One region of the Cellulomonas sp. HD19AZ1 genome, then DNA from elsewhere that is predicted to be linked to it. Evidence: riboswitches for the same ligand, from Rfam matches in the RefSeq annotation. Region 1 holds a riboswitch; the other holds the start of a gene.
The links. A riboswitch is a leader RNA that binds a small molecule or an ion and turns the genes downstream of it on or off. The one in region 1 is predicted to bind S-adenosylmethionine.
Positions count from the first base shown of each region.

Region 2: it holds a riboswitch for S-adenosylmethionine, as region 1 does, so the genes downstream of both, E4A51_RS10355 (methylenetetrahydrofolate reductase) here and E4A51_RS06645 (rhodanese-like domain-containing protein) in region 1, are expected to answer to the same signal.

Region 1 is NZ_SPHX01000003.1:78,006-89,561, forward strand. Features, by position in the region: gene E4A51_RS06605 (TetR/AcrR family transcriptional regulator) at 1-558, opposite strand, end outside; gene E4A51_RS06610 (acetyl-CoA C-acetyltransferase) at 679-2,025, shown strand; gene E4A51_RS06615 (3-oxoacyl-ACP reductase) at 2,089-3,480, shown strand; gene E4A51_RS06620 (MaoC/PaaZ C-terminal domain-containing protein) at 3,477-4,379, shown strand; gene E4A51_RS06625 (pentapeptide repeat-containing protein) at 4,434-5,039, shown strand; gene E4A51_RS18965 (GNAT family N-acetyltransferase) at 5,189-6,274, opposite strand; gene E4A51_RS06635 (aminotransferase class V-fold PLP-dependent enzyme) at 6,547-7,989, opposite strand; SAM riboswitch class IV at 8,027-8,141, opposite strand; gene E4A51_RS06640 (GNAT family N-acetyltransferase) at 8,258-8,782, opposite strand; SAM riboswitch class I at 8,896-8,993, shown strand; gene E4A51_RS06645 (rhodanese-like domain-containing protein) at 8,998-9,441, shown strand; gene E4A51_RS06650 (O-succinylhomoserine sulfhydrylase) at 9,459-10,706, shown strand; gene E4A51_RS06655 (hypothetical protein) at 10,709-11,206, opposite strand; gene E4A51_RS06660 (aldo/keto reductase family protein) at 11,322-11,556, shown strand, end outside.
Region 2 is NZ_SPHX01000004.1:362,200-373,755, reverse strand. Features, by position in the region: gene hrpA (ATP-dependent RNA helicase HrpA) at 1-965, shown strand, start outside; gene E4A51_RS10395 (MSMEG_4193 family putative phosphomutase) at 1,010-1,714, shown strand; gene E4A51_RS10390 (DUF3090 domain-containing protein) at 1,734-2,297, shown strand; gene E4A51_RS10385 (SCO1664 family protein) at 2,294-3,076, shown strand; gene E4A51_RS10380 (chromosome condensation regulator) at 3,154-3,927, shown strand; gene E4A51_RS10375 (uridine kinase) at 3,993-4,667, shown strand; gene E4A51_RS10370 (hypothetical protein) at 4,822-5,658, opposite strand; gene E4A51_RS10365 (DNA-3-methyladenine glycosylase I) at 5,799-6,407, shown strand; gene E4A51_RS10360 (hypothetical protein) at 6,517-6,735, shown strand; SAM riboswitch class I at 6,898-7,004, shown strand; gene E4A51_RS10355 (methylenetetrahydrofolate reductase) at 7,087-8,172, shown strand; gene metE (5-methyltetrahydropteroyltriglutamate--homocysteine S-methyltransferase) at 8,169-10,520, shown strand; gene E4A51_RS10345 (MalY/PatB family protein) at 10,817-11,556, shown strand, end outside.

The sequences.
Region 1 (11,556 bases):
CGCGGCGACGAGCGCGGTGACGGATGCGAGGAAGTGGCCGAGCGGCCCGTCGGACTCGACCGACCCGTGGCGCGTGACGAACGCGTAGACGTGCGGCGAGGACTCGATCATCTCGAGGTACACCGCGACCATCGCGCGCAGGCCCTCGCGCGGCGTCGGCGCGACGCGCAGCACGCCCTCGAGCGCGCCCTGCATCTGCAGCACGACGGCCTCGGCGACCGCGATCTGCAGGCCGGTCTTGTCGCTGAAGTACCGGTAGACGATCGACTTGGACGTGCCCGCGGCGGCCGCGATCTCCTCCATCGAGACGTCGGGGCCGTGGTGGTGCACGGTGCGGCGGGCGACGCGGACGAGCTCGGCGCGGCGGGCCTCGCGGTGGTCGGCCCACCGCGTGGAGCGCCCGTCCTCGGGGGCGTCGTGGTCGCCGCCGAGGGGCGTCTCGACGGGGGTGCCGGCGAGGGCGACCGGGAGCGCCCGGGCGGCGGACGGTCCGGGCGCGTCGTCGCGGCTGCGGCGGGGGGACGTCGCCGTCGACGGTCCCTGTGTGACAGAACTCACGAAACCGAAGGTATCAGGTACTGTGGGTTTCGGACACAGGTCCGGGACCAACGGCCCTCGCGCAGAGCCGCCCGGCGCCGCTCGCGACCCACCGTCATCGACGCCGAGAGGGACCGCCCCATGGCCACCCGCACGAGCACCGCAGCCTCCGACACGCTCCCCCGCCCCGCGTACGTCCTCGGCGGCAACCGGATCCCGTTCGCGCGCGCCGGCGGGCGGTACGCGCAGGCGTCCAACCAGGACATGCTCACCGCCGCGCTCGACGGCCTCGTGGCGCGGTTCGGGCTGCAGGGCGAGACGATCGGCGAGGTCGCCGCGGGTGCCGTGCTCAAGCACAGCCGCGACTTCAACCTCACGCGCGAGGCGGTGCTCGGCTCGGCCCTCGCCCCGACGACCCCCGCGTACGACGTCCAGCAGGCCTGCGCGACCGGCCTGGAGACGGTCGTGTCCCTGTCCAACAAGATCCGCCTCGGCCAGCTCGAGTCCGCGGTCGCGGGCGGCGTCGACACGACGTCCGACGCCCCGATCGCCGTGAGCGACCGGCTGCGCCGCGTGCTGCTCGACCTGTCGCACGCGAAGACCCCGCAGCAGCGCCTGAAGGCCCTCGCGCGTCTGCGGCCGAAGGACCTCGCACCCGCGACGCCGCGCACGTCCGAGCCCCGCACGCACCTGTCGATGGGCGAGCACCAGGCCCTCACGACCGCGCAGTGGGGCATCACGCGCGAGGCGCAGGACGAGCTCGCGCTGCGCAGCCACCAGCGCCTGGCAGCCGCGTACGACGCGGGCTTCTTCGACGACCTCGTCACGCCGTACCGCGGCCTGACGCGCGACGCGAACCTGCGCGCCGACTCCTCGCTCGAGAAGCTCGCCTCGCTGCGGCCCACGTTCGGCCTGGGCCTCGACGCGCCCGCGACCATGACCGCCGGCAACTCGACGCCGCTCACCGACGGCGCGTCGACCGTCCTGCTCGGGTCGGCGGACTGGGCCGCGGCGCACGACCTCACGCCGCTCGCCGCGGTCGTCGACGCCGAGGCCGGCGCGGTCGACTTCGTGCACGGCGTCGACGGGCTCCTCATGGCGCCCGTGTTCGCCGTGCCGCGGCTGCTCGCACGGCACGGCCTGCGGCTCGAGGACCTCGACTACGTGGAGATCCACGAGGCGTTCGCGTCGACGGTCCTCACGACCCTCGCCGCCTGGGGGTCCGACGAGTTCGGCCGTGAGCGCCTCGGCCTCGACGGCGCGTTCGGCACGGTCGACCCCGCGCGGCTCAACGTGCACGGCTCGTCGCTCGCCGCCGGGCACCCGTTCGCCGCGACCGGCGGCCGGATCGTCGCGACGATCGCCAAGGAGCTGCACGCCCGCCGGGCCGCGCAGGTCGCGGCCGGCGACGAGTCCCCCGTGCGCGCGCTCGTGTCGATCTGCGCCGCGGGCGGCCTGGGCCTGACCGCGCTGCTCGAGGCCGCCTGACCGCGCACCGCACCCGCACCCGCTCGGGTGCGCCCCCGCCCCACCGACGACGCAGGAGTCGTGATGACCGACCGGTACCTCGAGCTCGTCAACAGCGGGCTGACCAAGAAGCTCGCCGCCCAGCTGGGCCTGCCCCGCCCCGCGGTGCTGCGCCGCCACCGGCCCGGGCAGCCGCTGCTCGACGGCCCCGCGCTCGTGCTCGGCACGGGCGCCGACGCCGACGCGGTCGCGACCCTGCTCTCGTCACCCGCGGGCGGCGTGGCGCCGACGGGTGACGCCCCCGCGGTCCTCGACGGCTGGGACCTCGAGGTGCACCGGCACGCGACCCCCGACGTGCGGTACGCGGCCGTGGTGCTCGTGCTCACCGACGTCACGCACCCGGACGACCTGCAGGGACCGGTGCTCGCCGCGGGCGCGGTGCTCAAGGGCCTGCGGGCGGGCGGCCGGGTCGTCACGGTGTCGCGCCCCGCGGGCGCCGACGACGCGCCCGCGGTCGCGGCCGCGCGGCAGGGCGTCGACGGGCTGCTGCGCTCGCTCGCCAAGGAGCTGCGCGGCGGTGCGACGGGCAACGGCGTGGTCGTCGCCGACGGCGTGCCGGTGACGGCCCCGAGCGTCGTGGGCGCGCTGCGGTTCTTCCTGTCGACGCGCTCGGCGTTCGTCGACGGGCAGCTGCTCGAGGTCGACTCCGACGCGGGCGAGCTCCCGACCGACTGGGACCGCCCGCTGGCCGGCAAGGTCGCGGTCGTCACCGGTGCGGCGCGCGGCATCGGTGCCGCGATCGCCGACGTGCTGGCGCGCGACGGCGCGACGGTCGTCGCGGTGGACGTCCCGGCCGCGGGCGAGCAGCTCGCGCAGGTCGCCAACCGCGTGCGCGGCACGGCGCTGCAGCTCGACGTCACCGCGCCCGACGCGGGCGAGCGGATCCTCGCGCACGCCACGGCGCGGCACGGGCGGCTCGACGTCGTCGTGCACAACGCGGGCATCACGCGCGACAAGCTGCTCGCCAACATGGGCGAGGACCGGTGGGCGTCGGTGCTCGCGGTGAACGTCGCGTCGCAGCTGCGCATCAACGAGGCGCTGCTGACGTCGGGCGACTTCACGGACGCGCCGCGCATCGTGTCGCTCGCGTCGACGTCGGGCATCGCGGGCAACCGCGGGCAGACCAACTACGCGGCGTCCAAGGGCGGTGTCATCGGCATGGTCCGCGCGACCGCGCCGCTGCTCGTGCCGTTCGGCGGCACCGCGAACGCGGTCGCGCCGGGGTTCATCGAGACCGAGATGACCGCGCGCATCCCGGCGCTCACGCGGCAGGTCGCACGGCGCCTGAACTCGCTGCAGCAGGGCGGCCAGCCGGTCGACGTCGCCGAGGCGATCGCGTTCCTCGCGTCACCCGCGGCCGGCGGGGTCGTGGGCCGCACGCTGCGGGTCTGCGGGCAGAACCTGGTGGGCCGGTGACGCGCGGCGCGCCGGACGCGCTGGTCGCGCTGCCGCGGGTGCCGGGGCTCGGCGGGCTGTACGCGCGGGGGCTCGTCGCGTCCGCGCGCCGGCGTGGCGGTGGCGGTGGCGGTGGCGGCTGGACGCTGCCGGAGGTCACCTACGCGGTCGACGACGTGCGCGCCGACGTCGACCACCTCACGGCATACCAGCATCTGCTGGGCGAGCCGGCGACGGACGCGCTGCCCGCGGGGTTCGTGCACGTGCTCGCGTTCCCGGTGGCGACCGCGGTGATGGTGCGCGACGACTTCCCGCTGCCGCTGCTGGGCATGGTGCACCTGGCGAACCGCGTCGAGCAGCGTCGGCCGCTCCTCCTGGGCGACCGCCTGGGCGTCCGTGCGTGGGCGCGCGACCTGCGGCCGCACCGGTCGGGCACGCAGGTGGACCTCGTCACCGAGGTCGCCGCCGACGGCGACGTCGCGTGGCGCGGCGTCTCGACGTACCTCGCCAAGGGCGTGCGGCTGCCGGACGGCCGGGACGACGGCGGGGCCGAGCGTGCCGCCTTCACGCCACCGGTGCGCACGGGCCGCTGGGAGCTGCCCGCCGACACGGGCCGGCGGTACGCGGCGGTCTCGGGCGACCGGAACCCGATCCACCTGTCCCCGCTCACCGCGCGCGCGTTCGGGTTCCCCCGGGCCATCGCGCACGGCATGTTCACGGCGTCGCGCGCGCTGGCCGACGTCGGAGCGGCGCGCGGCGACGCGTTCGCGTGGGACGTCGAGTTCGCGGCGCCGGTGCTGCTGCCCGCGACGCCCGACGTGCGCGTCGCGCGCGACGACGACGGCCACGCGTTCGCGGTGTGGCACCCGCGGTCGGGCAAGCCGCACCTGACGGGCACGGTCACGCCGATCACCCCCTGACTGCCGGCGGGACGTCCGGCCTCCGGTGTCCGACGCGCGTGGGAAGGTCGGTCCATGCTCACCGGTGACGCGTACGACCTGGAGCCCGACGCCGACCTCGACGGCCTGGCGTTCCGCGGGCTCGACCTGCGCGGCCGCGACGCCACCGGCGCGCGCTTCCTCGAGTGCGCGGTCGAGGACTGCGACCTCGACGACGTCGACCTGGACCGCGCGCGCGTTCTCGACTCGACGTGGCGGGCCGTGCGCGCGGGCACGCTGCGCGCACCGTCGTCGACGTGGCGCGACACGACGCTCGCCGACGTGCGGATCGGTGCGCTGAGCGCGTTCGGGTCGAGCTGGACCCGGGTGCGCGTGACCGGCGGCAAGGTCGACTACCTCGACCTGCGCGAGTCCACGGTCGACGAGCTGCGCCTCGAGGGCGTGACGCTCGGGGACCTCGACCTCAGCCACGCCCGGGTCGGCAGGCTCGTCGTGGTCGACTGCGACGTGCGGCGCCTCGACGCCTCGCAGTCGCGGCTCACGGCGTGCGACCTGCGCGGTGCGCGGCTGCGCGCGGTCGACGGCGTGGGCGGGCTGGGCGGGGCACGGGTCAGCACCGACCAGCTGTACGACCTCGCGCCGCTGCTCGCGCACCACGTCGGGCTGGTCGTCGAGGACTGACTGCGCCGGCCATGCTTGGGGGGAGCCAGCCGCGGGTCGCGGCCCCCGGGCCCCGGTCGACGGGTCCCGGGCGCGGATCCCGGTACCCCGGTCCCGGTCCCCCGATCCGCGGATGCCGGCCCGCGGTCAGCGCCCGGTCGTCGTCGTGCTCACCAGCCCGCGAGCGCGACCAGGTCTGCCGCGACCTCGGCGGGCGTGCGGCCGTCGGTGGGCACGCGGTGCACGTGCGGCCCAGCGGCCTGCTCGAGCCGAGCCGCCGCGGCGTCGGAGCGCGCCACGTGGGCGTCGTACGACGCGCCCTGCTCGCGGCGCGCGAGGCGCTCGCGCGCTGTCGCGTCGGACGACGTGAGCAGCACGGACGTGACGTGCGGGCGGTCCCCGACGGCGGCCGCCAGCGTCTCGGTCTCGAGCACGCTGACCGTGTTGGTGTAGACGAGGCGGCGGTGCCCGAGCGCGCGGTAGCGCCGCCAGACGTCGGCGAGGTTCGCGGCCGCGACGCCGTGCTCCCACGGCGCGGGGTGCGCGAGGTCGAGCGCGTCGCCCTCGACGAGCGCGTGGGGCACGTCGCGCGCGACGAGCAGGTCGTGCACCGCGGCCGCGGCCGTCGACTTGCCGACGCCCGAGCGGCCGCCGATCAGCAGCACCGACGTGCGGCCGTCGGCGACGTCGTGCCCCGCGAGCCGGTCCACGAGCCGTGCGCGGACGTCGGGCCACTCGTCGGCGAGCACCGAGAAGTACAACGAGTCCTGGCGCGTGCCGTCGGCCGCGACGCGGTGCCCGCGCAACCGGCCCTCGGGCCGCGCGCCGAGCTTGGTCACGGCGGCGATCGAGCGGGCGTTGCGCGCCTCGACCCGGTACGCGCAGCGCGCGACCTCCCACGTCTCGAACGCGTGCGTCATGAGCAGGAGCTTGCACGCGGGGTTGACGTGCGTGCCCCACACGCGCGGGTCGTAGAACGTGTGCCCGACCTCGAGGCGCCCCATGCGCAGGTCGACGTCGTAGAACGACGTCGACCCGACGACCTCGCCGTCGACGAGCACCGCGAAGGCGTACCGCGCGGGCGTCGCGAGCGCGGTCTCGACGACGCCCAGCAGGTCGTCGACGCCCCGCGGCGTGGGCGTCGTCATGCCGCGCCAGACGCGCTCGTCGACGAACGCCGCGAGCGCCGCGGCGTGCTCGCGCGTGAGCGGGACGAGGCGGGCGCCGTGGCCCTCGAGGGTCAGATCGTGCTGCACGCGCCCATCCTCGCGGGCGCCCCGGTCAGGCGTGGCGTCATTTCTCCGCGGTGCCCGGCAGAGGTGACTGGATCGACCTCTCACCCCGTGCAGGGTGGGGCTGGATCGACCTCTCACCACCCAAGGGTGGGGTGGATCGAGCTCTCACCACCCAAGGGTGGGGTGGATCGAGCTCTCACCACCCAAGGGTGGGGTGGATCGAGCTCTCACCACACCGGGGGTGGGGTCACCACCCCCGGGTGGGGCTGGATCGACCCCTCGCGGGGTGGGGGTCAGTCGTCGAGCGCGGGGCCGCAGGCGGCGGCCGCGGTCGCGGCCAGGTGGTCGAGGCCGCGGACCTCGACCAGCGGGCGCGTGTCGTCGGCGACGGTCCAGCAGCCGTCGACGACCTCGTACGACGCGGCCGGGCCGCCCGTCAGCAGCGTCGCGAGCGCCGCGACGAGCCGGTCGACGTGCTCGACGGTCGTGCCGACACCGACCGACGCGCGCACCGCGCCGTGCGACGCGCCGAGGCGCGCGAGCAGCGGGTGCGCGCAGAACCGCCCGTCGCGCACGCCGATGCCGTGCTCGGCGGACAGGTACGCGGCGACGAGCCCCGGGTTGAGGTCCCCGACCGTGAACGTCACGACGCCCACGGGGTCGACCGCGTCGGGCCAGATGCGCGCGACGCGCACGCCGTCGATCGCCTCGAGGCCGGCCACGAGCCGCTCGCGCAGCGCCTGCTCGTGCGCCTCGAGCGCACCGGCGGGCAGCGCCGCGAGCGTGTCGCAGGCCTGCGCGAGAGCGATCGCGCCGAGCACGTTGGGCGAGCCCGCCTCGTGGCGCGCGGGGGCGGGCTGCCAGACGGTGCGGTCGGTGCGCACGTCGCGCACGGCACCGCCGCCGGCCAGGTACGGCGTGCCGGTGTCGAGCCAGTCGCGGCGCCCCACGAGCGCGCCGGCGCCGAACGGCGCGTACGTCTTGTGGCCCGAGAACGCGACGTAGTCGACGTCCGAGGCCGCGAGCGAGAACCCGCGGTGCGGCACGAGCTGGGCGCCGTCCACGGCGACGCGGGTGCCGGCCGCGTGCGCGAGCGCGACGACGCGGTCCAGCGGCAGCGACTCGCCCGTGACGTTCGACGCGCCGGTGAGCGTGAGCAGGGCGTACGGGCGGCGTGCGAGCTCGTCGCGCAGCGCGTCGAGCGTCGCGGCGACCGTCTCCGCGATCGGCAGGACCGTCGCGACCCGGCCGGTGCCGGCGCGCGCGCCCGTGCTGCGCTGCACCCACGGCAGCAGGTTGGCGTGGTGCTCGACGTCGAGCACGAGCACGGCCCCACCCTCGGGCACGACGCCCGCGAGCAGGTTGAGCGAGTCGGTCGTGTTGCGCGTGACGATCGCGACGTCGTCCTCGCGCGCGCCGACGAACCGGGCGATCGACTGCCGCGACGCCTCGTACAGCGCGGTCGACACCTGCGACAGGTACCCGGCGCCGCGGTGCACCGACGCGTAGAGGGGCAGCACCTCGGCGACGCGTGCGGCGACGGACGCGAGCGCGGGCGCGCTCGCCGCGCAGTCGAGGTTGGCGTACGTGCGGCTCGTGCCGTCGACCAGCGGCACGGTCGTGGACGCTCCCGTGACGGGCAGCAGCGGGCCGGGGTCGAGCACGGCAGGGCCGGTGGGAACGGCGGCGCCGGACGCCTCGTCGGCACACGCGAGCAGCTCGGTGACGGTGGTCATGGTGGTACCTCCGGTACGGGTCCCTCGGGACCGGCCGGTCCCGCGCTTGCCGGCGCCGGACGGCGCGCGACCAGGTCGTCACCCGGGGCACCCCACCGCGGTTGGAGGGTTGCCGGCCAGCGAGCCGGGGCTTCGCGCTGACACTCTTGACCTGGGTCGAGGATCGGTGCGGGGTCCGGCGCGTGTCAACGGCGACGCGCCGCAGTTCTCGGGATGCGAGACGCGACGTCTCGCCTCGAGGGACGAGCAGACCGGCCCGGACCGGACGTCAGGGCAGGTCGCGCACCATGACGACGCTCCGGTACGCCTTGCCTGGCCACTGGACCACGTCGCCCTCGGCGAACCCCCAACGCGCGTACATCCGCCGCAGCCCGCGCGCCGGGACGGCCGTGTCGAGCCCCACCGAGCCCGCGCCGCGGTCGACCGCCCACGACCGCAGCGCACCCCACAGCACGGACGCCAGGCCGCGCCCACGCAGGTCCGGACGGACCGCGAGCTGGTTGAGCCACACCCGGCCGGGCGCGCGCGCCGCGGCCGTCAGCGCGCGCAGCCCGCCGCTCGGCGGGCTGCTGCACGTGACGGTCCCCGCGAGCGCACCGGCGGCGTCGACGACGACCCAGGACGCGCCGCCGCCCAGCGTGCGGGCCGCCGTCACCTCGTCGCTCTGCGTCGCGCCCGTGAAGTTCAGGCCGGCGGCGGCGAGGTCGGCGTAGGCGGCGTGCAGCAGGCGCGTGAGCGCGGGCACGTCGGCCGCGGTCGTGGGGCGGAGCGCGAAGCCCTCGGGGACGTCCATCGGCACCCACCCTGGCACGGCGCCGCACGTGCCCGCGCGGCGCGCCGCCCGCCGTGGGACGCCCGCCGTGAGACGCCCGCGACGACGCCGCCCGGTCGGGCGTAGCATCGCCGCGACCATCCAGAGCGGCCGAGAGATCTGGCTCGACGACGCCGCAGCAACCCGCACGGGCGACCGTGGCGCAGGGTGCTACCGCCAGAGACGATGGGAGGACCATGACCGTGCAGCCGCGTCCCGCCCCCGGTTACGCCGGGGACGTCACCGCCACCGAGGCCTGGCAGATCCTGCAGGAGCGCGACGACGCCGTGCTCGTCGACGTGCGCACCGACGCCGAGTGGCGCTACGTCGGCGTGCCCGACCTGCGGCCCGTCGGCCGGCAGGCCGCGCTCGTCGAGTGGGTGCAGTACCCGTCCGGGCAGCCCAACCCGCGGTTCCTCGAGCAGCTCGCCGCGACCGGCGTCACGCCGGGCGACGGCCGGCCCGTGGTGTTCCTGTGCCGCTCGGGCCAGCGCTCGATCGGCGCGGCGCAGGCCGCGACCGCGGCCGGCTACGGGCCCGCGTACAACGTGCTCGAGGGCTTCGAGGGTCCGACGGGCCCCGACGGCCACCGCGGCCACGTCGGCTGGCGCGCCGACGGCCTGCCGTGGGTCCAGCCGTGAGCGGCGCGACCCCCGACCTGCCCCCGGGCCCGGGCGACTGGGACGACCACCGCCTCGACCGGTCCACGCTGCGTCCCGACACGCTCGCGGTGCGCGGCGGGCTCGTGCGCACCGAGTTCGGCGAGATGTCCGAGGCCGTGTTCCTCACGCAGGGGTACACGTACGCGACGGCCGCGCAGGCCGAGGCCGGGTTCGCCGGCGACGTCGACCGCTTCCTGTACTCGCGCTACGGCAACCCCACCGTGACGACGTTCGAGGAGCGGCTGCGGCTGCTCGAGGGCGCGGAGGCCTGCTACGCGACCGCGTCGGGCATGTCCGCGGTGTTCACCGCGCTGGCCGCGCTCGTGCGGTCCGGCTCGCGCATCGTCGCGGCGCGCGCGCTGTTCGGGTCGTCGGTCGTGATCTTCGACGAGATCCTCGCGAAGTGGGGCGTGCGCACCGACTACGTCGACGGGCACGTGCCCGCGCAGTGGGAGGCCGCGCTCGCGACGCCCGCCGACGTCGTGTTCTTCGAGACCCCGTCGAACCCCATGCAGGACCTCGTCGACATCGCGACCGTGAGCCGGCTCGCGCACGCGGCCGGCGCGACCGTCGTCGTCGACAACGTCTTCGCGACGCCCGTGTTCTCGCGCCCGCTCGAGCACGGTGCCGACGTCGTCGTGTACTCCGCCACCAAGCACGTCGACGGGCAGGGGCGCGTGCTCGGCGGCGCGATCCTCGGGTCCGCCGACTACGTGCGCGGACCCGTGCAGACGCTGCTGCGCAACACCGGGCCGTCGCTCTCGCCGTTCAACGCGTGGGTGCTGCTCAAGGGCCTGGAGACCATGAGCGTGCGCGTGCGCCACCAGGCGGCGTCGGCGCTCACTCTCGCGCGGTGGCTCGAGGAGCAGCCCGGCGTCGCGCGCGTCCGGTACCCGTTCCTGGAGTCGCACCCGCAGCACGACCTGGCGCGCGCGCAGCAGACCGGCGGCGGCACCGTCGTGACGTTCGACCTCGCGGTCCCGCCCGACGCGCCCGCCGACGTCGCGAAGAAGGCCACGTTCGGCGTGCTCGACGCGCTGCGCGTCGTCGACATCTCGAACAACCTCGGCGACGCCAAGTCGATCGTCACGCACCCCGCGACGACGACGCACCGCAAGCTCGGCCCCGCGGGCCGCGCCGCGGTCGGCATCGGCGAGGCGACCGTGCGGCTGTCGGTGGGGCTCGAGGACGTCGAGGACCTGCGCGACGACCTCGCGCAGGCGCTCGCGACGCTCACGGGCTGACGTCAGCCCGCCGGGACGAGGCCGACCGCGACCACGGCGTCGGTCGCGGCCGTCACCGTCACGTCGACCGCCCCGCCGGGCAGGTCGAACGACGGGCCGTCGGCCATGGTCGCGCCGCCCTGGACGAGCGGCACGCACGGCGCCTCGGACGACGCGACCTCGGCGCCGTCGGCGACGACCGTGACCGTGACGGGCGCGCCGTCGTCCGACGTGCACACGACGCGCGGCGCGTACGACCCGGCGGTCACGTCGGCGAGCGTCGCGCGCTGCGTCCCGCCGCCGGCGACGGCGCCCGCGAACGCCTCGGTCGCGTCGCCCGCCTGCGCGAGCACGGCACGCTGGTCGTCCGGGGACGGCGGCTCGGACGCCCCCGCCCCGGCCCTCGGCGCCACGGGCGACGTCGGCCCCGGGGCGGGGGCTTCGCCGTCGGAGCACGCGGCGAGCACCAGGGCCGCCGCCGGGGCGAGCAGGAGGGCTGCGAGGCGTCGTCGGGGTCGCATGGCGGGGACGCTAGCGCAGGGCCGGGGGCCCGACCAGGGCCGGGCCCGTCCCCCGTCACCGGCCACGGGGACGCACGGGCGGGCCCGTGTCGGGCGCGGGTGAGAGGCTGGGCGCATGCACTTCCGATTCCTCGGCAACTCCGGCCTCAAGATCTCCGAGCTCACCTACGGCAACTGGCTGACCCACGGGTCCCAGGTCGAGAACGACACCGCGACGGCGTGCGTGCGCGCCGCGCTCGACGTCGGCATCACGACGTTCGACACGGCCGACGTGTACGCCAACACGGTCGCCGAGTCCGTGCTGGGCGACGCCCTGGCCGGCGAGCGGCGCGAGTCGCTCGAGATCTTCA
Region 2 (11,556 bases), on a different contig from region 1:
CGCCCACGCCCGCGACCGCCCGCCCGCAGGCCGCACCCGCCCCGACGCTCGAGCGCACGGGCCTGACGACGTGGCCCGCCGACCTGCCGGGCGCGCTGCCCGACGTGGTCGAGGCGCCGTCCGCCGCGGGCGGGGTCGTGCGCGCCTACCCGACGCTCGTCGAGGAGGGCACGGGCCCGCGCGCGGGCGTCGCGCTGCGCGTGCTCGCCGACGCCGCCGCGGCCGAGTCCGCCGCGCGCCGCGGCCTGCGCCGCCTGCTGCTGCTCGACGTGGGCCTCGCGACGCCCCGCGTGACGTCGCGCTGGACGGGCACGCAGGCCCTCGCGCTCGCGGCGTCGCCGTACGCGTCGACCGACGCCCTGGTCACCGACGTGCAGCTCGCGGCCGTCGACCGGATCATGGCCCGCCACCTGGGCGGCCGGCCCGTGCGCGAGGTCCGCGACGCCGACGCGTACGCGGCGCTGCGCCAGGCCGTGCGCGACACGCTCGAGGACGATGTGCACCGCGTGGTCGCCGACCTCGTCGCCGTGCTCACGGCGTGGCGCGAGCTCGACGCCGACGTGCGCGGCTCGGCGAGCCTCGCGCTGCTCGCGACCGCGCAGGACCTGCGCACGCAGTCCGCGGCGCTCGTGCACGACGGGTTCGTCTCCGAGGTCGGCGCCGACCGGCTGCCCCAGCTGGTCCGGTACCTGCGCGCGGCGCGGCACCGCCTGGCCAAGGCCGCCGAGAACCCGCAGCGCGACGCGGACCTCGCGTGGCAGGTGCAGGACGTCGAGGACCTGTACGTCGCCGCGCGCGAGCGAGCGCGCACCGCGTCCCCCGACCCGGCGCGGGACGCCGCGCTCGACGACGTGCGGTGGCTGGTCGAGGAGCTGCGCGTGAGCCTGTTCGCGCAGCAGCTCGGCACGCCCGTGCCGGTCTCGCCGACGCGGATCAGGAAGGCGCTCGCGGCGCTCGGTGCGTGACGTCGCGCGGGCGCGCGGGCGGCCTCGCTGCCTAGGCTGACCGGATGGCCACCGTCCTGCTCGTCCGCCACGGCCGCACCGACGCCAACGTCCGGGGGGTCCTCGCCGGGCGGACCCCGGGCGTGCTGCTCGACGACGTCGGGCACGGCCAGGCCGGGCGCACCGCCGAGCGGCTCGCGGTCGTGCCGCTCGTCGCGGTCGTGACGAGCCCGCTGGAGCGGTGCCGGCAGACGGCGGACGCGCTGCTCGCCCGGCAGGCCGGCACGCCGACGCTCACGGTCGACGACGCCCTCACCGAGTGCGGGTACGGCGACTGGCAGGGCCGGTCGCTCGCGGACCTGGCGCGCGAGCCGCTGTGGGCGACGGTGCAGTCGTACCCGTCGGCCGTGACGTTCCCCGGCGGCGAGTCGCTGGCCGGCATGCAGGCGCGCGCCGTCGCGGCGGTGCGCGCGCACGACGCCGCGGTCGAGCGCGAGCACGGCACCGGCGCGGTGTGGGCGGCCGTCAGCCACGGCGACGTCGTCAAGGCCGTCCTGGCCGACGCGCTCGGCCTGCACCTCGACCTGTTCCAGCGCCTCGACGTCGGCCCCGCGTCGGTGTCGATCGTCCAGTACGGGCCCGGGCGCCCGCGCGTCGTCACCACGAACAGCTCGTCCGACGACCTCGGCTGGCTCGCGGCCGCCCGCCCCGCCGACGACGCACCGGTCGGCGGCGGCGCGGGTCACGTCTCGACCGACGCGACGCGCTGACCGTTCGTACACTCGAAAGATGACCACCCGCGTCCACGAGTTCGACTGGCCGGACCGCGTCGTCGTCGGCACCGTGGGCCGCCCCGGCGAGCGCACGTTCTACCTGCAGGCGCGCATGGGCGCCCGGTCGTCGAGCGTCGTGCTGGAGAAGCAGCAGTCCGCCGCGCTCGCCGACCTCATCGAGGAGCTGCTCGACGACCTCGCGAACGACGCGGACCACCCCGTCTCCGTCCCGCGCGAGACCCCGCCCGAGCTCGTCGACGACGACCCGCTGGACCCGCCCGACGACGCGCTGTTCCGCACCGGGACGATGCGCCTGGGCTGGGACCCGCGCACGATGCAGGTGGTCGTCGAGGCGTTCCCGCTGCAGGAGGCGCCGGACGACGACGACCCGCTGGCCCTCGCGGACGCCGACGAGGACGAGCCCGAGGAGGCCCTGCTGGTGCGCATGCCGGTGGGCACCGCGCGGGCGTTCGTGCAGCGCACGCGCCGCGTCGTGGGCGCCGGGCGACCCGCGTGCCCGCGGTGCGGCCGGCCGGTCGACCCGGACGGTCACGTGTGCGACCCGCTCGACGGCGCGTGACCGACCCGGACGACGCGCACGACGTCGACGCCCTCGACGGCGAGCTGGTGGTCGTCGGTCGCGTCACCACGGCGTCGAACGCGACGTTCGTCGGCACGGTCGGCGGCGTGCAGGTCGTCTACAAGCCCGTCGCGGGCGAGCAGCCGCTGTGGGACTTCCCCGACGGCACGCTGGCCCGGCGCGAGGTCGCGACGTACCTCGTGTCGCAGGAGCTGGGCTGGGACGTCGTGCCGCGCACGTGGCTGCGCGACGGGCCGCTGGGCCCGGGCATGGTGCAGCTCTGGCAGGACACCGACCCGGAGCAGGACCCCGTCGACGTGGTCCCGACGACGGCTGTGCCACCCGGGTGGCGCACGGTCCTCGAGGGCGCCGACGAGCGCGGCCGCCCGGTGGCCGTCGTCCACGAGGACTCCCCCGCGCTGCGCCGCATGGCCGTGCTCGACGTGCTCGTCAACAACGCCGACCGCAAGGGCGGGCACGTGCTGCCCGTCGCGGGCGGCCACCGGTACGGCGTCGACCACGGCGTCACGTTCCACACCGAGCCCAAGCTGCGCACCGTGCTGTGGGGCTGGGTGGGCGAGCACCTCGACGCCGACGAGCGCGCGGGCGTCGAGCGCGTGCGCGACGGCGTGCACGGTGCGCTGGGCGACGAGCTGGCGGCGCTGCTGGACGGGGCCGAGGTCGACGCGCTGGTCGCGCGGTGCGAGCGGCTGCTCGCGAGCGGGCGGTTCCCCGGGCCGGAGGCGGCGTCGTCGCCGGTGCCGTGGCCGCTGTTCTGAGCCGGCCCGCCGCGCACGCGCGGTCCCGCGTCGCCGCCGGACGCCGGCACTCGGTCGCGGTGACGCCCGATGGGTCCGTGCTCACGGCCGGCCCGCCGGGCGCCGAGGAGCGACGCACCGCGGACTGGCGGGACGTGGTCGCCGTGGCGGCCGGCAACGTGCACACCGCACCCAACACGGGTCGCTCGCACACCGTCGGGCTGCGGGCGGACGGCACGGTCCTCGCCGCGGGCTGGGACCGCGACGGGCAGTGCCAGGTCGGCGACTGGTCCGGCGTGGTGGCCGTGGCGGCCGGGTGGCGACGCACCCTGGCGGTGCTCGTCGACGGGACCGCACGTGCCGCGGGGCGGCGCGCCGAGGGCGCTGCCGACGTCGAGGGGTGGCGCGACCTCGTCGCCGTCGCGGCGGGCGACTGGCACTCCGTCGGTCTGCGCGCCGACGGCACGGCCGTCGCCACGGGCAACGACCGCCGCGGCCAGTGCCGCGTCGGCCGCTGGCGCGACCTCGTCGCGGTCGCCGCGGGGTCCCTGCACACCGTGGGCCTGACGCGCGACGGGAGGGTCGTCGCGGCCGGCAGCGCGGGGGCGGGTGTCGCGGAGGTCGGCACCTGGTGCGACGTCGTCGCCGTCGCGGCCGGCAGCCACCACACCGTCGGGGTCACCGCGGACGGGCGCGTGCTCGCCGCGGGCGACGACGGCCGCGGGCAGTGCGACGTGGCGGCGTGGCGGGACGTCGTGGCCGTCGCCGCGGGCTCGACGCACACGCTCGGCGTGCGGTCCGACGGCTGCGTGCTGGCCGCCGGCTCCGCCGAGGACGGTCGGTGCGACGTCGGGGACTGGCGGGTGCGCTGAGCCGACCCGCCGTCGTGCGCGGCGATCGGGCGGGCCGTCGCGCGCGACGGTGGCACGATCGCTGCATGGAGCACGACGCGCTGGCCGTCGTCGCCGGGCTGGTGGTCGCGGCGGCGCCCGGCGCCCGCGCCCTGGTCGCGGTCGACGGTGCCGGCGGCAGCGGCAAGACGACGTTCGCGGCGCACCTCGCCGAACGTGTGCGCCAGCGACGCCCCGTGCTCGTGGTGCACGCGGACGACTTCCTCGCACCGCCGCACGTACGCCACGCGCGCGGCCGGTACTCCCCGGAGGGGTTCTGGCTCGATGCGTACGACGTGCCGGCGCTCGTGCGTGACGTGCTCGACCCGCTGGGTCCCGGCGGTGACGGGCGCTACCGCCCGACGCGCGACGACGGCCTCGCAGCGCCCGGCGTCGCGCTCGTGGCACCCCCCGCTGCGGTCGTGCTGGTGGAGGGCACGTTCCTGCTGCGCGACGGGCTCGCCGACCGCTGGGACGTCGCGGTCCACCTCGACGTGCCGCTCGCCGAGGCGACGCGTCGCATGGCAGCACGCGAGGGCCGTGCGCCCGACGACCCGGTCTGGGAGCGCTACGCGGGCGCGCAGCGGCTGTACGCGCGGGCCGCGCACCCGCGCGGTCGTGCGACCGTCGTCGTCGACACGACCGACGTCACCGCGCCGCGGGTGTGCGCGCTGAGGACGCCGGGCCCGCGAGCGACGGGCGGCACGCTCGGCCGGGCGTAGGCCCCGGTCTCGGACGACCCTCCCGGCGCTCCCGCAACGACGCCGACGGACACGCCCACGGTCGACGGACACCCGCGCGCGCGTGTCCGTCGACCCGTACGGCTGTCCGTCGACAGATGGTCGCCCATCGACGGGCCGCGGCCACGGCCGCCCGTCAGGAGGCGGGCTCGACCGGGCCGTCGCGACCGGCCAGCAGGTCGCCGCACGACACCTGCTGCGCCGTGGTGACGACCGGGTCGTCCGCCGCGGCGCCCGTCGCGACCTGCTCGGCCGCGCCGTTGCGCGCGGTGCGCCCGCCGTCGCCCAGGTCGACCCACGTGCGCGTGACCGTGAACGTGCCGCCGTCGGCGCTCACGGCGTCGAGGCCCGCGAGGCGCAGCGCACCGCCGTCCTGCGTGCAGCCGACGCCGGTGCCCTGGCCCGCGAACCCGCGGTCGAACGTGTACGCCTGGCCCTGCGCGTTGGTGGGTGCCACGAGCCCGCAGTCGACGACCGACCACAGCCGGGCCTCGCGCCCGAGGTCGACGAGCACGACGGGGATCGCGTCGGCCTGCACGCGCTGCACGACGGCCGACGCGGGCACCGGGCTCGCCGAGTCGATCGCGGCCGAGAACGTCGCGCCCGACGCGGTGGTGATGCCGATGCGACGGTCGGCGCCGCCCGTGAGCCACGCCTGGTCGGGGCGTCCGTCGCCGTCGACGTCGACGACCTCGCGGACGTCCGCGCCGGCGGGCGGTCCGTCGCCGGTCGGGGCGCAGCCCGCGGTCGCGGTGGGCGACGCGGCCGGGGTCGCGCTCGGGCTCGTCGCCGTGGTGGGCGTGGTGGCGGCGGGCGTCGGCGACGTCGTCGGGGCCGCCGCGTCGTCGCCGTCGCCGCGCGTCAGCAGCAGCGCGACGACGACGCCGACGAGCACGACGACCGCGACGGCCCACGGCCACCAGGGCGCGCGGCGCGCGGGACCGGGGGTGGCGGGTGCTGCCGGTGTGCTCATGCAGCCCTGCCTACTCCGGTTGCCCCGGGCACGCACCTCAGACGGATCCGGGCCGCCCCCAGACCCGGGTGACGATCCGCGCCGCACAGGTGCCCGGCCGGTCGCGTCGAGGTGTCGGCGGGACGCGCCAGACTCGGGCCATGACGACCACCGTCCCCACCCCCGACGCGACGCCCGCCGCACCGCCGGCGCAGGACGAGCCGTTCCGGTGCTTCGGCTCCGGCGACCCGGTGTACGCGGCCTACCACGACGAGGAGTGGGGCGTGCCGGTGCACGACGAGCACGCGCTGTACGAGCGCATCTCGCTCGAGGCGTTCCAGTCGGGGCTCTCGTGGCTGACGATCCTGCGCAAGCGCGAGGGGTTCCGGGCCGCGTTCGCGGCGTTCGACCCCGAGGTCGTCGCGACGTTCGGCGAGGACGACGTCGCGCGGCTCCTCGCGGACGCGGGGATCGTGCGCAACCGCGCGAAGGTCGACGCGACGATCGCGAACGCCCGCGCGCTGCTCGCGCTGCACGACTCCGGCCGCACGCTCGACGAGGTGCTGTGGTCGCACGCGCCCACGGCGCCCCGCGAGCGCCCGCGCAGCTACGCCGACGTGCCCGCGCGGACCGCCGAGTCGGCCGCGCTGGCCAAGGAGCTGAAGTCGCTCGGCTTCCGGTTCGTCGGCCCGACCACCGCGTACGCCGCGATGCAGGCGTGCGGCGTGGTCGACGACCACCTCGCGGGGTGCGTCGTGGTGGCCGGGTGACGCCGCGTCCCCCGGGTGGCGCGCGCGCTGCTCCGGCGGGGTGACGCGTGGGGTGAACAAGCGTCCGGCGGCCGACGGGGCCCTTCCCACCGCCGCTAAGGTCGCCCCCATGACCCACCACGCGCACCCGGACGGGCAGCACGACCCCGTGCAGGCCGCGCACGAGGCGTGGTGGACGGCGGGCGAGCCCGACCCGCAGGTGCTCGCGGCCGTCCACGAGGGCCTGCACGACGTCCCCGTGATGACCCCGGCGACGTCCTGGTTCGGTCTGCCGCACCAGCGCACGGCACGCGAGGCGCTGCCCTCGCTGCACCGCCGCCGCCGCTGACCCCTGCCGTCCACCCGGCGTCGCCCCGGGCGGTCGGCGCGCGACGAGCTGTACCGACCCACTCCGGCCCGTCGGAGCCGGGAGGGCCGCCGACCGAACGAAGTCGTCTCACTGAACGAGAAGCGCTGTCCGCCATCCGGGCATGGCCGCTAGCATCGTCGTCGACCATCCAGAGCGGCTGAGAGACCTGGCTCCGCGACGCCGCAGCAACCCCCCTCCCTGCGAGGGTGTGGGTGCTTCCGCCAGGAACGATGGAGTGACGATGACCGTCTGCGCCCTGGCGACCGACCCCTCGTGCAGCCCGTGCTGCCCCGTGAGCGCACGCACCGCGTGCCTCCCGGGCCGCACCCGATGACCCTCGTGGCCGAGGTCGAGGCACCCGCCCCGCCGCCCGCCCGGGCCGCCGGGCGGCGCGCCGAGCAGGCGGGCGCCCTCGACCGGCCCACCGTGTCCTTCGAGCTCTTCCCGCCCCGGAACCCCGACGCCGCGCCGCGGCTGTGGCGCACGGTGCGCGAGCTCGAGACCGTCGAGCCCGACTTCGTGTCCGTGACCTACGGCGCGTCGGGCCGCACGCGCGAGACCACGCGCGTGCTCGTGCGGCGCCTGCTGCGCGAGACGTCGCTGACCCCGATCGCGCACCTGACCTGCGTGGGCACCTCGCGCGACGAGGTCACGACGATCGTCGAGGAGTTCCTCGACGAGGGCGTGCGCTCGTTCCTCGCGCTGCGCGGCGACCCGCCCGCGGGCGAGCCGGACTGGCGCCCGCACCCCGACGGCGTGCACACCGCCGCCGAGCTGGTCGAGCTGCTCCGCGAGATCGAGGGCCGCCGGTGCGGCCGCTCCGCGTCGCAGGCGGTGCGCGCCCGCGTCCGCCCGCTGTCCGTGGCGGTCGCGGCGTTCCCGCGCGGCAACCACGCGACCGGCGGCACACGCGCGCAGGACGTGCAGGCGCTGCTCGCCAAGCAGGAGGCGGGCGCCGACTTCGCGATCTCGCAGGTCTTCTTCGACGCCGAGGCCTACCTCGGTCTGGTCGCCGAGGCGCGCGAGGCCGGCGTCACCATCCCGATCGTGCCGGGGATCATCCCCACCACCGACCCGGCCCGCCTGCTGCGCGTGCAGGAGCTGACGGGCGTGCCCGTGCCGCAGCGCCTGCTCGACCTGCTCGGCGGCACCGACGACCCCGCGGAGCGCCACCGGCGCGGCACGCGCGCCGGTGTCGACCTGGTCAACGGCGTGCTGGACGGCGGCGCGCCCGGCGTGCACGTCTACACGTTCAACACCCACGAGGCGGCGCTCGACCTGCTCGACGGCGCCGACCTCGTCGGCGGACGGCGCACCACCGTCGCCGACCCCGCCCCGCCCACGACCACCGCACCCACGACCCCGGCCGCGCCCACCGGCGCCGCCTCGACGACTCCGCGAGGGAACCTGTCATGACCAGCACCACGCCCGCCGCGCCGGCCACCCCGGCCTTCCCCACCGGCTCCGTCCTCGGCTACCCCCGCATCGGCCCGCGCCGCGAGCTCAAGAAGGCCCTCGAGGCGTTCTGGGCCGGCCGCACGACGGCCGACGAGGTCGAGGCCGTGGCCGCCGACCTGCGCCGGCGCACCCGCGCCCGCCTCGCCGAGCTCGGCCTCGCGACCGACGCCCCCGCGATCCCGAGCGCGTTCTCGTTCTACGACCACGTGCTCGACACGGCCGCGCTCGTCGGCGCCGTGCCCGCCCGCTTCGCCGACCTGCAGGACGCCGACGGGCGCCTCGACCTCGCCGGATACTCGACGGTCGCGCGCGGCCGCGGCGACGACCTGCCGCTCGAGATGACCAAGTGGTTCGACACGAACTACCACTACCTGGTCCCCGAGATCGGCCCGGGCACGGCGTTCCGCTACGCGTCGGACCGCCCGGTCGCCGAGTTCGCCGAGGCGCTCGCCGACGGCGTGCTCACGCGGCCCGTCGTCGTCGGCCCCGTGACGTTCCTCGCGCTCGCGAAGCCCACCGAGGACGCGCCCGCGGGCTTCCACCCGCTCGACCGGCTCGACGACCTGCTGCCGGTCTACGCGCGCCTGCTCACCGAGCTCGCCGCCGCGGGCGCGACGTGGGTGCAGCTCGACGAGCCCGCGCTCGTCTCCGACTCGATCGGCGTCGACGCGGCGGTGCTGGCCGAGGCCACGACCCGCGCCTACCGCGCGCTCGCGACCGAGCTCGCACGACCCGAGCGGCCCGCGATCCTCGTCGCGGCGCCCTACGGCGACCTCGGCGCGGCGCTGCCGGTGCTCGCGGCCACCGACGTCGAGGGCCTCGCGATCGACCTCGTGCGCGGCGACGCACCCACGGTCGCGGTGCCCGGCCTGGCCGGCAAGACGCTCGTCGGCGGCGTCGTCGACGGCCACAACATCTGGCGCGCGGACCTCGACGCGAGGCTCACGGTGCTCGAGCAGCTCGCGGGCCTCGGTGCGGCCGCCGTCGCGGTCGGCACGTCGACGTCGCTGTTCCACGTGCCGCACACGCTCGACGACGAGCCCGCGCTCGACCGCACGCTCGTGCAGTGGCTCGCGTTCGCCGACGAGAAGGTCCGCGAGGTCGCGACGCTCGCGACGGGCCTGACCGAGGGCCGCGCGGCCGTCGCCGAGCAGCTGCGCGCGGCGTCGGACGCGGTGCGCAGCCGGGCGGAGGCACCCGGCGTGGTCCGTCCCGAGGTGCGCGAGCGCGCCGCCGCGCTCACCGACGACCAGTTCCGCCGCGGCCCGTTCGCGGCGCGCAAGGCCGCGCAGGCCGAGCGCCTGCGGCTGCCGGCGCTGCCGACCACGACGATCGGCTCGTTCCCGCAGACGCCCGAGATCCGCAAGGCCCGCGCGGCGTTCGGCAAGGGCGAGCTGTCGGCGGCGGCGTACGAGGACGAGATGAAGGCGGAGATCCGCCGGGTCGTCGAGCTGCAGGAGCGCATCGGCCTGGACGTGCTGGTGCACGGCGAGCCCGAGCGCAACGACATGGTGCAGTACTTCGCGGAGAACCTCGACGGGTTCGCGGTCACGCAGAACGGCTGGGTGCAGTCGTACGGCTCGCGCTGCACGCGCCCGTCGATCCTGTGGGGCGACGTGTCGCGGCCCGCGCCCATCACGGTCGCGTGGACCACGTACACGCAGTCGCTCACCGACAAGCCCGTCAAGGGCATGCTCACGGGCCCGGTGACGATCCTCGCGTGGTCGTTCGTGCGTGACGACCAGCCGCTCGGCGACACCGCGAACCAGGTGGCGCTCGCGCTGCGCGACGAGATCGCGGACCTCGAGGCCGCGGGCATCGGCATCGTGCAGGTCGACGAGCCGGCGCTGCGCGAGCTGCTGCCGCTGCGCGAGAAGGACCACGCGGCGTACCTCGACTGGTCGGTGCGCTCGTTCCGTCTCTCGACGGCCGGCGTGCGCCCGGACACGCAGATCCACACGCACCTGTGCTACTCGGAGTTCGGCGAGATCATGGACGCGATCGACGGCCTCGACGCGGACGTGACGAGCATCGAGGCGGCCCGCTCGAAGATGGAGATCCTCGGCGACATCGCGGCGGCGGGCTACCCGCGCGCCGTCGGCCCGGGCGTGTACGACATCCACTCGCCCCGCGTGCCGTCGCAGGCCGAGGTCACCGAGCTGCTCACCGAGGCGGTCCGCACCATCGACGTCGACCAGCTCTGGGTGAACCCGGACTGCGGCCTCAAGACCCGCCGCTACGAGGAGGTCACGCCCTCGCTCGAGCACCTGGTCGAGGCGACCCGCACGGTCCGCGCGACGCTCTGACGCAGGCGCCGCGCCGCACGACCCGGGGCCCCGGCCCGCCGCACCCGCGGCGGCCGGGGCCTCGCGCGGTCTGCTGCGGCGGGCAGGCATCTGGCGGTGAGTCCCGGAGCCAGATCTACCGCGCGCCCGCGGTGGTCGACGTCCTGACCAGCAGCCCTCGTCGCTGACAAGCGGACTTGAACGGCGACCGGTCGCATTCAAGTTCCATGGTGAGAAATGGAACGCAGACCCAGTCGCCGCACGTCGGCGCCGCACCTCGTCGCCACGACTCGCACGCCTGGCCGTACCGTGACCTCATGACCTCGCCGTTCGACGTCACGCCCGACGAGCTGCGTCGGCGCACCTCGCTCAAGTGGCGCACGTACGAGCCGGACGTGCTGCCCGCGTTCGTCGCCGAGATGGACGTGCGCCCGCTCGAGGCGGTGGTCGACGCGGTGCACCGCGCCATGACGACCGGCGACACGGGGTACGAGGCCGAGCCGACCAGCCCGCAGGGCACCGCGTACGCGGAGGCGTTCGCGGACTTCGCGGCCCGGCGGCAGGGCTGGGACGTGCCGGTCGAGCGCACGCGGCTCGTGCCCGACGTCATGCTGGGCGCCGTCGAGGTGCTGCGCCTGGTGACCGGGCCCGGCGACGGCGTGGTCATCAGCCCGCCGGTCTACCCGCCGTTCCGCGCGTTCGTCGAGCACGCGGGCCGGCGCGTGGTCACCGCTCCGCTCACGCCCGCGGGGCGGCTCGACCTCGACGCGCTGGACCGCGCGTTCGCGGGTGCCCGCGCGTACCTGCTGTGCCACCCGCACAACCCGACCGGCACGCTGCACACGGCCGACGAGCTGCGCGCGCTGGGCGAGCTCGCGGCGCACCACGGCGTGCGGGTCGTCGCGGACGAGATCCACGCGCCGCTCGTGGTGGGCGACGAGCCGTTCGTGCCCACCACCACCGTGATCCCCGACGCGATCGCGCTGCACTCGGCGTCCAAGGCGTTCCACCTCGCCGGGCTGAAGGCCGCGATCGCCGTGCCGGGACCCGCGGCGCG